3 regions of the Pilosibacter rotomagensis genome follow, and region 2 is predicted to be linked to each of the others. Evidence: predicted binding sites of a transcription regulator. Region 2 holds the regulator's gene; each other region holds the start of a gene.

Region 1 (4,990 bases), 1.1 Mb from region 2:
AAAAAGGGAAGATTTTATTCCTCGACGGTATCCAGAGTCGATCAGAGGATCCTGGCGAATTTTATTTCCGGGGGATATTTCGAGCGCCATCTGAACAGGATGCGCGAGATCTACAAGGGAAAGCATGATGTACTCCTTGGTGCATTAAAACCATTGGAAAAACGGTTCGAGATCAAGGGGGAATACGCGGGACTTCATGTTCTTCTGACCGACAGAAAGGGTGAAGCGGAACAGGCGCTTTTAGCGAAGGCAGAAGAAAAAAAGGTCCGCGTCTACGGTCTGTCCGGATTTTGTATGGAAGAAAGGCGGGCAAAGGAATCCCACACGATCGTTCTTGGGTATGCAGGACTTACAGAAGAGGAGATCCGGAAGGGCGTGGAACTTTTGCGCGAAGCGCTGGAGTGAAAAAAGGATAGAGGAAAAGATACAAAAAGGGATATACATTTGAAAATGTATATCCCGAAGATTCAAAAGTGACTATTGAAATACATCGTGCTTCTCGTATCCGAGGTCGGAGGAGAGGGCGGATGCATAAAACTGGACAAGATCTCTCTGGGTCTCAAGAAGTTCCGGAGAGCCGATCCGGATCTCCGGGGCAATAATGCCGATGGAACCTGCAAGCTCGCCCTCAGAGTTGAAGACCGGGGCACCGATCCCGACAGCATCGTTGACATATTCTCCGCGGGTAATGGCGTAGCCGTCCTGGCGGATCTTTTTTAACTCTTCGCGCAGATCATCCGGGCGGACATGCGGGAACGCCTGGTCGTGGATGATGATGGTTCGGAAATATTCGTCGATGAAGGTCGGACTCTGCCATGCAAGGAGGACCTTTCGGATCGCTCCGCAGTGCATATACATCTCGTAGCCGAATTCCTCGACGACCTTTAAGTGGCTCGGACCATCGACTTTCTCGATCACAAGGCCCTTATTGCCGACCGGGATCACGAGATAAGCGTCCTCCTTTGTCTGCTTTGCGAGCTGCGTCAGGATACTGTGGGCAGCATCCTGAAGACGGATCCCTCTGGCGGCAGCCTTTCCTAAAGGAATAAGTGCCGGACCGAGCCGGTAGGTGTGGGATCTGTCATCGCGGATCACATACTTTTTCTCACAGAATGTCTGAAGGATCCGGTGTACCGTACTTGGGGGAAGCTCCATCGCTTCCGCCAGTTCCGCGATCGAGAAATTGCGGTTTTTTTCTTTCAAAACTTCTAATAGCTCCATGGAGCGGAGAAGACTTTGTATCATTCAGTTTTTCCTTCCTCCGTATCGTCCTCAACTACAACGGAGGATGTTTTTTCATTTGCTGCAGATCCCTCTGCCGCAGAGCTGCTGTCTGCTGCTGTTTCGCAGGTTCCCTCTGCTGCTGAACATTCTGCTGTATCGGGATCTTCTTTTTTTTCTGCTGCAGGATCATCGGCGGTCTCTGCGTCTTTTCCGGAGTTGATCGTAATATAAGTTCTTTCCGGAGCACTTTCCGCTTTCTCTTCATTTTCATCAGAAGGGGAATCTTCTTCCTCGTATTCGTGAAAATCCTGATCGAGCTCATCATTGAAGGATTTTAATTTCAGATAGTAGGAGATACCGGCCGCAACTGCGCCGCCGAGCATCGCGCCAAATGCGATAAGAAGGCCTGATTTCTTTTTTGACATGGTTCATTCTCCTTTCCGCTGCATCCAGAGGATCGAAGATCCTGCCTGCAGCCGCCAGTCTGCTATTTATAATCATAATCGAATTCATGGGAAAAAGAAAGAGATAATTATGAAAAAAGTTAAAAAAATGTATAAAACCAATGAAAAGTTTTTACAGTATACGGACATTCCATGCCCGCCTACTGTAACAGGAAGATTCCCGGAAGGCTTGTCTGTATGAAGATTCTCCGCGTAAATTGATATATATTGAACGATTGACGGAGGAAAATGCAGAAAATTCATAGGTCACAAATTTTTCATAAAATAATTAGCACTCATGACTTGACAGTGCTAACAACATGTGCTATAACATGATTTGTGACGAGGGGTCAGGGAAAAGACCTTAGTCAGACTGAATAAGATAAAAGAAAAAAAGAATTGTGACTGAAAATTACAGAGCGGTCACAAGAGCTTGTAAAATGACAAGGAGGAGTCAGTAATGAAATTAGTACCATTATTTGACAGAGTTGTTTTAAAACAGTTAGTTGCAGAAGAGACCACAAAATCCGGTATCGTTCTTCCGGGTCAGGCAAAGGAAAAACCGCAGCAGGCAGAAGTGATCGCTGTTGGTCCTGGCGGAGTTGTTGACGGAAAAGAGATCAAGATGCAGGTAAAACCGGGCGATAAGGTCATCTACTCCAAATACTCCGGAACAGAAGTAAAAGTTGAGGAAGAAGATTACATCATCGTAAAACAGAATGATATTCTTGCAGTGATCGAATAATCACTTATTATTGATTGGAGGAATCTTAACATGGCTAAGGAAATTAAATATGGCGTTGAGGCCAGAAAAGCTCTTGAAGCTGGTGTAAATAAACTTGCTGATACCGTTCGCGTAACGATCGGACCGAAAGGAAGAAACGTTGTTCTCGACAAATCCTTCGGTGCTCCGCTCATCACAAACGATGGTGTTACGATCGCAAAAGAGATCGAACTGGAAGACCCGTTTGAGAACATGGGCGCACAGCTGTTAAAAGAAGTTGCAACAAAGACAAACGATGTTGCCGGTGATGGTACAACAACCGCTACCGTTCTTGCACAGGCTATGGTAAATGAAGGTATGAAGAACCTGGCAGCAGGTGCAAACCCGATCGTATTAAGAAAAGGTATGAAGAAAGCTACCGACGAAGCTGTTAAGGCGATCGCAGAGATGAGTGAGCCGATCAGCAGCAAGGACCAGATCGCAAGAGTTGCAGCAATCTCTGCAGCAAGCGATGAGGTCGGCGAGATGGTTGCAGACGCAATGGAGAAAGTTACAAACGACGGCGTTATCACAATCGAAGAGTCCAAGACCATGAAAACAGAGCTTGACCTTGTAGAAGGTATGCAGTTCGACCGTGGATACATTTCCGCATATATGTGCACAGATATGGAGAAGATGGAGGCAACTCTTGATGACCCGTATATCTTGATCACAGATAAGAAGATCGCAAACATCAACGATATTCTTCCGTTACTCGAGCAGATCGTTAAGACAGGTGCAAAGCTTCTCATCATCGCTGAGGATATCGAAGGCGAGGCTCTTACAACTCTTATCGTCAACAAGTTAAGAGGTACATTCAGCGTAGTTGGCGTTAAGGCACCGGGCTACGGCGACAGAAGAAAAGAGATGTTAAAGGATATCGCGATCTTAACAGGCGGTACTGTGATCTCTGATGAACTCGGTCTTGACCTCAAGGATGCTACAATGGAGCAGCTTGGACGTGCAAAATCCGTTAAGGTTCAGAAAGAGAACACGATCATCGTTGACGGTCTCGGCGACAAGAAAGCCATCGCTGACAGAGTTGCCCAGATCAAAGGTCAGATCGAAGAGACAAAATCCGATTTCGACAGAGAGAAACTTCAGGAGAGACTTGCAAAACTCGCTGGCGGCGTAGCTGTTATCCGTGTAGGTGCTGCTACTGAGACAGAGATGAAAGAAGCAAAGCTTCGTATGGAAGATGCTCTTGCAGCTACAAAGGCAGCTGTTGAAGAAGGTATCATCGCAGGCGGCGGATCTGCTTATGTTCATGCAGCAGAGAAGGTTGCAGCTCTTGTAAACGGCATGGAAGGCGATGAGAAGACCGGCGGAAAGATCATCTTAAAGGCTCTCGAAGCTCCGTTATTCCACATCGTATCCAACGCAGGTCTTGAGGGTGCTGTGATCGTAAATAAAGTAAAAGAGCTTCCGGTTGGCCAGGGCTTCGATGCTTACAACGAAGAGTTTGTTGATATGATCAAAGCTGGTATCCTTGATCCGGCTAAGGTTACAAGAAGTGCATTACAGAACGCAACAAGTGTTGCTTCCACACTCCTTACAACAGAGTCCGTTGTTGCAAACATCAAAGAAGAGACTCCGGCAATGCCGGCAGGCGCAGGCGGAATGGGCGGAATGATGTAATTTCTTCCGGATCCGTGCAATCTGAATGAAAATAAATAAGACCATCGGCGGTTCTTTGGGCCGTCGGTGGTCTTTTTTTACAAGTTACGGCATTTTTGAAAGCTTGCTGTTCTGGTATTCTCCGGACCAGGTCACATCCCGGTCAAACCAGGGGAGCGGAGGAAAGGCTTTTGCGTCCTCCTCGGAGGAAAACTCAATCTCCGCGAGCATGAGTCCGGCGAATTTTCCTTCAAAGACATCGAATTCCACGGTGAGATCCTCGCGTCCCGGGACAGGGAGCAGGTAGCGTTTTTTCGTGAGGACGTTCCCGTCCGCTTTTGTGAGCAGGTGGGCGTAGGCCTCTTTTGTGAGCGGAAGATTATATTCTTCCCTTGCGAGAAATCCTTTGGATTTGTAGGTGAGGTAGTAGTTGTCATCTTCCTTCCGGATCCTCACCACAGGTTCGGTGCAGAGGTATGCCTGTTCGATCTCATGAAGAGGGAAGGACCCATAGTTTTCAGGAGGTGTCGTGACGAGAAATTTGCGTTCGATTTCCATGATAAATATCCTTTCTGGGATGCCGGCGGTTGCGGCAGAAGATTTGATCGCCAGTTCTTATGAAATTACCGGCAGTGATTGAAACAAACTGTAATAAATCATATCATATCGCAAGGAAAAAGTAAGGTCTTTTGTAAAAAAACATGTTACAATATTAGTAAACAAATGTAGATGAAAGTTCAGCGGTTCCAGTATGCGGAATCCGGGAGAACGTCCTGTTTTTGCATATCGGTCAACACCGTTCATGAAAAAAGGAGGAGTGCGTATGTGGACAAGGACAGAGTTAAAGAACCGTGCAAAAATGTGTCTGAGCAGATATTACTGGGCGGCATTTGCGGTGAGCCTGATCTTTGCGATCCTCAGCGGATTCGGCGGATCGAATGCA
Region 2 (4,990 bases):
AACGTTACGATCGAGGTCGGACAGGAGCTTAAGGGAACGGATACACAGCCGTTTTATGTTGCCAAGGGACATACGGTTTAAAAAAGCAAAGGATAAAAGGGAATCTTCCGTGAGAGACTGGATGCTCCATGGAGATTCCCTTTTTGTGTATATGAGAACATAGAAAAAATGAAATCGGAAAGGCAGAGCGCTAAAGTCTGTGAAGCGCGGATTTTCCTGTAAAAAAAGGTGACCTGCGCAATGGCAGATCACCTTTTTGTAAGAAAACGGAGCATCAGGACTGGATCAGATAGACCTCAGAACGTTCCACGCCGTGATTTTTTGTTTCCGAATGTGTGTTGTAAAAAATATCGATGTGTTTTCCTTTGACGCCGCCGCCGACGTCCTCAGCGATATATTCGACGCCGTCGATGAGAAGATGGCTTCCGAGCGGGATGACGCGCGGGTCAACGGCTACGGTGCGGCTCGCGGTGGCCTGGGTTCCTGTTTTTGTGAGGCGTCCATATCCTTCGGAGCAGCTTCTGCATGGGCAGTAGGCGGTTGTCTTGAAGGTTCCTAAGGAGACGAGAGTCGCGTTTTTGATGATACCTGTCTCGGTATCGTACTGGTAGGCGATCGGAAGTGCCTGTCCGTTTACGCTGAGTTTGATCATGTAGGTGTTGTCCGGAATGGAGGACCAGTCGATCATGATCTCAAAGCCGTGGGCGCCGTTTCCGATGCCGCTTGTCTTTAAGTCATCGCGTTCGATATCTGCGGTGGCGGTCTCTGCTAAGAGAGAGTCGCCTGTATGGGCGTTGACCACGGTAACAGTGACGGAGACCGGGGTGTCCGGGACCGCGGAGTTCCACGCCCATCCGGAGATCTTATTTCCGTCGATGCTGTCGAGGTGGCCAGAGTTTTTCGAGGTGCTTGCGAAGGCGCATACGGTGTTTAGGAGCATCGCGAGGATGGTTATTAAAACACTGATGGTCATTCTGATTTTCTTCATATAACATATCCTTTCTTTTTTGTTTCATATCTGTTACAAAGTATATGCTGTGATGTAACAAATATGTAACAATTTGGAAACAAATATGTATTATACACGGATTTTTTTATTTGTCAAGTTTTCGGGGGGGGGGGGTACGCGGTGAGGTTCCGGGATAGCGTGCAGGGGATGCGGGGATGGTTCCTCTAAGCTCACGGGCGGCTGCTAAGGGCAGAAAATCGACGACACAACTCGCTGCGCTCAGACAAGTGTCGCCGATTTTCTAACGCAGCCACCCGTGAGCTTAGAGGAAGCCAGATCCCCGGATCAAAGCACGCCATCCCGGAGCCTCACCGCTGTGGGATGGCGGGAGGAAGGGAAGAGGTATAACTCGCTGCCTGCGCTCGGACGTGTACTATTTTGTATTCAACACAGTCAGCTGCGGATTAAGAGGAAGTGTATATCTGGAGCAAAGCACTTTTGCCCGGAGCCTCACCGCTGGGGAGTTGCGGGAGTGAGTGTGAAGAATCGATATCTTATAAGGAAATAGTTTGGTTGGGGAAGATTACTGTCGGTAAAGTGCGCGGGAAATTATGGGGTTTCCGGGAGATTTCTGGATAAAACAGGAATTATTCCTATATTTGTGAAAAAAATGTGAAAATTATCAAAAGCCCTTGACAAAAAACTTGCGAAGTAATATAGTAGCAACTGTAGATGTTAGCACTCCTCAAAAGAGAGTGCTAGCAAATCAGAGAGAAGAGGTGAGAGGTTTGGAACTGGATGAGAGAAAAGAGAAAATTTTGAAAGCGATTATCCAGACGTACCTGGAGACCGGTGAGCCGGTCGGATCCAGAACGATTTCCAAATACTCGGATCTGAAGCTCAGCTCCGCTACGATCCGAAATGAGATGTCTGATCTGGAAGAGCTTGGTTACATTCTTCAGCCGCATACTTCAGCCGGAAGGATTCCTTCCGATAAGGGTTACCGGTTTTATGTTGACCAGATCATTAAAGAGAAGGACAGTCAGGTCGAGCACATGCAGGAACTGATGATCCAGCGGGTTGACCGCGTGGAACTGCTTTTGAAGCAGCTTGCAAAGGTTCTCGCAAAGAATACAAATTATGCGACTCTGATCAGCGGACCGAGTTACAGCCAGACGAAGCTTAAATTTATCCAACTCTCCAGAGTTGAGGAGCATAAGCTTCTCGTGGTAATTGTTGTGGAAGGAAATATTATCCGGAACTCTTTTGTTACGGTTGATGAGGAACTCAGTGATGAGGAGATCCTGAATCTGAATATTCTCCTGAACAGCAATCTGAACGGTCTGACGATCGAGGAGATCAATCTTGGTGTGATCGCGAAGATGAAGGAGCAGGCCGGAAGCCACAGAAGAGTGGTGGATCTGGTCCTGAATGAGGTCAGCGAAGTGATCCGTTCCCAGGATGAGGATCTTCAGATCTATACGAGCGGGGCAACCAATATTTTCAAATATCCGGAACTTTCCGATACAGAGAAAGCGAGTCAGCTGATCAGCACGTTAGAACATAAGGAACTTCTCCGTGGGCTGATCGATGAACAGCAGCAGAATAAGACCGATGACCCGGACAATGAGATCCAGGTCTACATCGGAGATGAAACTCCGGTCCAGAGCATGAAAGACTGCAGCATCGTAACCGCAAATTATGCGCTCGGCGATGGAATGCGAGGAACGATCGGTATTGTAGGACCAAAGCGGATGGATTACGAGAAAGTCGTAACAACCTTGCGATCGCTTGTCGCGCAGCTGAACGAAACATTTAAAAATGAAAGGTGAAGAGAGCAGTGGAAGAGAAAGAGTTAGAAAAAGAGAACCAGGAGACGGAAGCTTCCGAAGAGAAAGAAGCGAAAGCCTCTGAGACTGATAAAGAAACTGAGAAGTCCGAGGATGCCGGAAAGAAGGAAAAAGCTCCGGAAAAGAAAAAGGATCCGAAGGACGAGAAGATTGATGAGTTAAATGACAAACTCAGAAGATCGATGGCGGAATTTGATAATTACCGCAAGAGAACGGACAAGGAAAAGTCCGCGATGTATGAGATCGGCGCGAAGGACGTGATCGAAAAGATCCTTCCGATCGTTGACAACTTTGAAAGAGGTCTTAACACAATCCCGGAGGATGCGAAAGGAACCGCATTTGCAGAGGGAATGGAAAAGATATATAAGCAGTTTGTAAAGACGCTCGATGATCTTGGCGTAAAGCCGATCGAGGCCGTCGGAAAGCCGTTTGATCCGAATTTCCACAACGCAGTGATGCATGTGGAGGATGAGAATCTCGGCGAAAATGTTGTGGCAGCTGAGCTTCAGAAGGGTTACACCTACAAAGAGTCGATCGTCCGTCACAGCATGGTACAGGTTGCGAACTAAGGATCGTGAGAGCACGTAAGTGCGGATCGATCCGGTATCAAAATTAACATTGAAATTCACTTAATTCCAAATATAACAGGAGGAAAAAATCATGAGCAAGATCATTGGTATTGACTTAGGTACAACAAACAGCTGCGTAGCAGTTATGGAAGGCGGTAAACCAACAGTTATCGCTAATACAGAAGGTGTCAGAACAACACCGTCTATCGTTGCATTTACAAAGACAGGAGAAAGACTTGTCGGTGAGCCGGCAAAGCGTCAGGCAGTTACAAACGCTGACAGAACCATCTCCTCCATTAAGAGACATATGGGTACTGACTACAAGGTAGACATCGACGGCAAGAAGTACACACCGCAGGAGATTTCCGCGATGATCCTTCAGAAGTTAAAAGCAGATGCTGAAAGCTACCTCGGTGAGAAGGTAACAGAAGCTGTTATCACAGTTCCGGCTTACTTCAACGATGCCCAGCGTCAGGCAACAAAGGATGCAGGTAAGATCGCCGGTCTTGATGTAAAGCGTATCATCAACGAGCCGACAGCGGCAGCCCTTGCTTATGGCCTTGACAACGAGAAAGAGCAGAAGATCATGGTATATGACCTCGGCGGCGGTACATTCGATGTTTCCATCATCGAGATCGGTGACGGCGTTATTGAAGTTCTTGCGACGAACGGTGATACACACCTCGGCGGTGATGATTTCGATAACCGTGTCACACAGTGGATGATCGATGAGTTCAAGAAGACAGAGGGCGTAGATCTTTCCGGTGATAAGATGGCACTTCAGAGATTAAAAGAAGCTGCTGAGAAAGCAAAGAAGGAACTCTCTTCCGCAACAACAACAAATATCAACCTTCCGTTCATCACAGCAACTGCTGATGGCCCGAAGCACTTAGATATGAATCTTACAAGAGCAAAATTCGATGAACTCACAAGCGACCTCATCGAGAGAACAGCGATCCCGGTGCAGAATGCATTAAGAGATGCCGGCTTAACAGCAGCAGATCTTTCCAAGGTTCTCCTTGTAGGTGGTTCCACACGTATGCTTTCCGCACAGGAGAAGGTAAAACAGTTAACAGGCAAAGAGCCGAGTAAGTCCTTAAACCCGGATGAGTGCGTAGCCATCGGTGCAGCGATCCAGGGTGGTAAGTTAGCAGGCGATGCTGGTGCCGGCGACATCCTTCTTCTCGATGTTACTCCGCTTTCCCTTGCAATCGAGACCATGGGCGGCGTAGCAACAAAGCTGATCGAGAGAAATACAACCATCCCGACAAGAAAGAGCCAGATCTTCTCCACAGCCGCTGATAACCAGACAGCTGTAGATATCCACGTTGTACAGGGTGAGCGTGAGTTCGCAAAGGACAACAAAACTCTTGGCCAGTTCCGTCTTGATGGTATCCTTCCGGCAAGAAGAGGTGTTCCGCAGATCGAAGTTACATTCGATATCGATGCAAACGGTATCGTAAATGTATCCGCTAAGGATCTTGGAACAGGCAAAGAGCAGCACATCACGATCACATCCGGTTCCAACATGTCCAAGGATGATATCGATAAGGCTGTTAAGGAAGCTGCAGCTTACGAGGCTGAGGATAAGAAGAGAAAAGAAGCGATTGATGCGAGAAACG
Region 3 (4,990 bases), 1.5 Mb from region 2:
CATCCAGTGCGTCCATCACCGGGTTCATATCTCCAGCCGGAACACCGGTAAATATGGAAATAAACGAGTCAAGAAAGACTCCCAGGAAGTTAAAGATATAGCCGAGTCCCAGCGCCATGAACAGCGCAGAAACCCATACTTCCGCCGAAAGTTTCTGGGCCGGTCTCCGGTCTGACCGCAGAAACCAGGTCATCGGGATCACCGCAAGGAACGGAAGTCCGATGCTGAAGACATACTGCACGAGGACTCCGGTCCACGGGGACGAAAAGAGCCCGGAGAGCAGACGACCCCCGCCGCTCTCCAGGCTGAACACCCAGTGCCGCACCATGAGATAGAACGCACTGCCCAGGTACTGAAGACCTGAGCAGGCACACATGGCCAGACATAAAACTGTAAATGTGATCAGAAAATCTCTTCTCTTATGCACCATATTCTTCCTTCATGATCTCACTGCTTCTCGCAATGAACTTTGTCATACGCTCCGGAGAAAGACTTCCGTGAGCAAGTTTCGCAAGGTCATAGAGCTGTTCGCAGAGCATCGGTGTCTTCTCTCCGTCCTTGTTGGCAAGAACGTATTTTACAAGACCGTTGTTTGCGTTGATGACTAATGTCTCCTCAGCCGGGAACATATCGGAACCGCCGCCGTACATGCTGTACATCTTCATCATATCCTGCATTCTTCGGCTCTCCTCGGAGACTGTGATCATGGAAGCGAGACCTTCATTTTTCAGCTTCTCGACTTTCACGTTCAGCTTGTCGTTTCCGATCGCCTTCTTAAATACCTCAGCGAGAGTCTCGGCGTCCTTCTTCTCCTGCTCCTTCGCGGCCTCATCGGTCTCCTCCGTCTCTTTGAATGTCTCGTTGACATCCGCATCGATACGCAGGAACTTTAAGCCCTCATTCTTCTGCTCCACATGCTGCATGAACGGGGAATCGATCGGGTTCGGAAGGATCACAGCGTCGATCCCGGCTTCCTTGAACATGTTGATGTACTGGCTCTGCTCTTTCTCGTCCGTTACATAGAAGATCTTGTTCTCGTGTTTCTCCTTGTTCTCCTCAAGGCAGTCAGCGAGTGTCAGATATTTGCCGTCCAAGTTCTTATAGAGGATGTAATCTTTCATCTTCTCATCGAACTTCTCGTCCTTTAAGCAGCCGAATTTGATGAACGGATTGATATCATCCCAGTATTTCTCGTAGTTCTCGCGATCTGTCTTGCACATGCCGGAGAGCTTATCAGCAACTTTCTTTGTAATGTAATCGGAGATCTTCTTTACAAATCCATCGTTCTGAAGAGCACTTCTGGATACGTTGAGCGGAAGATCCGGGCAGTCGATCACGCCTTTTAACAGCATCAGGAATTCCGGAATAACTTCTTTGATGTTATCCGCGATGAATACCTGGTTGTTGTAGAGTTTGATCTTTCCTTCGATGCTCTCGTACTCCATGTTGATCTTCGGGAAGTAGAGGATTCCTTTTAAGTTGAACGGATAGTCCATATTCAGATGGATCCAGAATAACGGCTCCTTGAAGTCCTGGAATACCTTGCGGTAGAACTCCTTGTACTCCTCATCGGTGCACTCGTTCGGATGCTTGTTCCAGAGCGGGTTCGTATCATTGACCGGAACCGGGCGTCTTGCGATCTTATATTTCTCTTTCGCAGGGCTCACCTCAACAGTCTCCTTCGATCCGTCCTCTTTTTCCTTCTCCTCGGTCTTTGCCGGCTCAACGATCGTCTCGATGATCGTATCCTTGTCGGTCAGTTCCTCTTTCTCGATCGTATCGTACTGCGGCTCAGCAGTCTCATCGTTTAAGTAGATCTCGACCGGCATAAATGCACAGTACTTGTCGAGGATCTCTCTTGCGCGGTACTCATTCGCAAACTCAGCGCTGTCCTCATTTAAGTACAGGGTGATCAGGGTTCCGTGGCCTTCCTTAGTGCCTTCCTTCATATCAAACTCGGTACCGCCCTCAGACTCCCAGTGGACCGGTTTTGCGTCCTTCTTGTAGGATAAGGTATCGATCGTTACTTTGTCCGCTACCATAAATGAGGAATAGAAACCGAGTCCGAAATGACCGATGATCTGGTCTTCATTCGCTTTATCCTTGTACTTGTTCAGGAAATCCTGGGCGCCGGAGAAAGCGATCTGGTTGATATACTCGTCAACCTCATCCTCTGTCATACCGAGACCGTTATCTTCGATCTTGATCGTCTTTTCCTTCGGATTTACAGTAACCTGAACTTTATACGTTTCATCGTCCGGGGTCTCATACTCGCCCATCAGAGCCAGTTTCTTTAATTTTGTGATGGCATCGCAGCCATTGCTGACTAACTCACGATAAAAGATATCATGATCGGAATACAGCCACTTTTTGATGATCGGGAATATATTCTCACTGTTGATTGAAAGACTTCCGCTTTTTGCCATGTTAAACCACTCCTTATTTCCATTCGCGCGTCGGGGGACGATCTGTATTGCCGCCCGACGGACCGCTTTTTTTTATTTTCTCTGTAACCGTTCCATTCTTAAACAGCTACTTTTTTCTTCTTTCAGGACAGCCGGTATCGCCCCGGATCTCAGGGATTTTTAACAGCTGTTCGATTCAACATGACATATTTTAATACCAGAAAATCAAAATGTCAATAAAATTAGCACTCATTTTTGATGAGTGCTAATAAAATTTTTATAAACTTTTTGATTTTTCTCTGTCAGTCACGGAGCTGCACTTCTGCTGCCCACTTTTACAGCCGCTCGCGGATCAGTTTTCACTCTCGATCGGAATAAACACGCGGGCCTGTTCGTCCTGCTGTTTTTTCTTCCGCTCCTCTTTCGCAGCATTGACTGCCATCTCGCAGAGTGCCATCTGGGAGCCGACCGGAAGTTTTCCTCGGCGATCCGGCTTTTCATATGTCCCGTCCGGCTGAAGCACATGGGCCTTTAAGTTGTCCTCCAGCTCCAGCTCCATATATCTGCGAATCCTGTCTTTGAGTTCCTCTCTCAATACCGGGAACATAATCTCGACACGGCGGTCCAGGTTTCTCGGCATCCAGTCGGCACTTCCCATGTAGATCTCTTCACTTCCGTCGTTCTCAAAGATAAAGATCCTCGCATGTTCGAGGAATTCTCCGACGATCGAGCGGACCTCAATGTTCTCGGAAAGTCCCGGGATCCCCGCCTTCAGACAGCAGATGCCGCGGACAACCAGGCGGATCTTCACCCCTGCGCAGGACGCCTCATACAGCGCGGCGATGATCTCCTTGTCACAGAGGGAATTCATCTTCGCGATGATCGATGCCGGCTTTCCGTCTTTTGCATGCTTCGTCTCCCGGTTGATCAGATGCAGGAATTTCGTTCTGAGCCACAGCGGGGCAACCGAAAGCATGTTCCAGTTTAACGGCTCGGAATATCCGGAGAGCATGTTGAAGACCGCAGTCGCATCCTCTCCGATCATCGGATTGCAGGTCATGATTCCGCAGTCTGTGTAAAGTTTTGCAGTGGAATCGTTGTAGTTTCCGGTTCCAAGATGGACATATCTCCGGATCCCGTCTTCCTCCCTGCGGACCACGAGTGTGATCTTTGAGTGCGTCTTTAAGCCGACGAGTCCGTAAATAACATGACATCCGGCTTTTTCCAGCTTTTTCGCCCAGATGATGTTGTTCTCCTCGTCAAATCTCGCCTTCAGCTCGACGAGAACCGATACCTGCTTTCCGTTCTCGGCTGCCGCCGCCAGAGCCGCGATGATCGGGGAGTTGCCGCTGACACGGTATAACGTCTGCTTGATCGCCAGAACTTCCGGATCCTTTGCCGCGCTCCGCACGAAGTCCACGACAGGATCAAAAGTCTCATACGGATGCATCAGAAGGATATCGCCCTTCCGGATGTTCGTAAAGATATCATCGTCATTCATCAGAGCCGGAACCGGCTGCGGCGTATATTTCGGGGTCTTTAAGTGGTCGTACCCGTCAAGCCCGTACATTTTCATCAGGACCGTCAGGTCGAGCGCACCCGGGATCTCAAAGATGTCTTCCTCGTTGACCTCCAGCTCTCTCTTTAAGATCTTTAAAAGTCTTTGGTCCGCCTTGTCCTCGATCTCCAGACGGATGACTTCGCCCCACTGTCTGCGCTTTAACTGCTTTTCGATCTCCTCGAGAAGATCCACAGCTTCCTCCTCGTCCAGGGAGAAATCGGCGTTTCTCATGATACGGAACGGATGGGACGTCACGATATCATAGTTTAAGAACAGCTGCTGCATGTTCCGCTCGATGATCTCCTCCAGGAAGATCACATTCCGCATCTCACGGTTGTTCTCATCGGTCGTCACCGGGAGGCTGATGATCCTCGGAAGGACAGCCGGGACCTGCACCATCGCGAACTCCAGCTCCTTGCCGCCCTCTTTTTTCTTTAAGAGCGCCGCAATATTCAGGGACTTGTTTCTGACAAGCGGAAACGGCCTTGAGGAATCCACCGCCATCGGCGTCAGGACCGGATAGACCTCCTCACGGAAATAGCGGTCCACAAATTCGCCCTGCTCCGGGGTCAGGTCCTCGTGATTCTCGATGAGGTTCAGTCCGATGCTCCGAAGAGCCGGGAGCAGCGACCGGTTATATGTGTTGTACTGCTGAGTGACAAGCTCATGGGTCCGCACACTGATCTTTTCCAGCTGCTCCGACGCGGTCATCCCCGCGATATCCGGCTTTTTATATCCCGCATGGACCATATCCTTTAAGGATGCGACCCGGACCATGAAAAACTCGTCCAGGTTCGATGCCGTGATGCTTAAGAATTTCAGCCGGTCAAAGAGCGGTGTCGTCTTATCTCTTGCCTCTTCGAGAACACGGCAGTCAAATTCCAGCCAGCTGAGTTCTCGGTTTACATAATTTTTCGGATCATTGAAGCGTGCCGGATCCTGCTCCTTCCGTTCTTTCTGAGCATTCCCCTTTTTTAACTCTTTTTTCATTTCTCTGCCTTCCTGTATCCGGCCGGTCCACGGT

Evidence for each region. The regulator HrcA, encoded in region 2, represses chaperone genes, less so after heat shock. The targets are predictions, from matches to a motif close to TGTTAGCACTCNNNNNNNNNGAGTGCTAACA.
Region 1: a site for HrcA is predicted at 1,955-1,985, ahead of ACI3EW_RS06890 (co-chaperone GroES). Genes of this name have one in related genera too.
Region 3: a site for HrcA is predicted at 2,646-2,676, ahead of htpG (molecular chaperone HtpG). Genes of this name have one in related genera too.

Annotation. Positions count from the first base shown of each region.
Region 1 is NZ_CM170323.1:1,548,917-1,553,906, forward strand. It holds gene pdxR (MocR-like pyridoxine biosynthesis transcription factor PdxR) at 1-405, shown strand, start outside; gene ACI3EW_RS06880 (IclR family transcriptional regulator) at 478-1,245, opposite strand; gene ACI3EW_RS06885 (hypothetical protein) at 1,242-1,649, opposite strand; gene ACI3EW_RS06890 (co-chaperone GroES) at 2,128-2,412, shown strand; gene groL (chaperonin GroEL) at 2,443-4,068, shown strand; gene ACI3EW_RS06900 (CYTH domain-containing protein) at 4,153-4,605, opposite strand; gene ACI3EW_RS06905 (DUF975 family protein) at 4,871-4,990, shown strand, end outside.
Region 2 is NZ_CM170323.1:2,629,683-2,634,672, reverse strand. It holds gene glgD (glucose-1-phosphate adenylyltransferase subunit GlgD) at 1-81, shown strand, start outside; gene ACI3EW_RS11830 (3D domain-containing protein) at 275-988, opposite strand; gene hrcA (heat-inducible transcriptional repressor HrcA) at 1,729-2,781, shown strand; gene grpE (nucleotide exchange factor GrpE) at 2,790-3,368, shown strand; gene dnaK (molecular chaperone DnaK) at 3,460-4,990, shown strand, end outside.
Region 3 is NZ_CM170323.1:1,157,036-1,162,025, reverse strand. It holds gene ACI3EW_RS05130 (CPBP family intramembrane glutamic endopeptidase) at 1-430, opposite strand, end outside; gene htpG (molecular chaperone HtpG) at 420-2,426, opposite strand; gene ACI3EW_RS05120 (RNA degradosome polyphosphate kinase) at 2,758-4,956, opposite strand.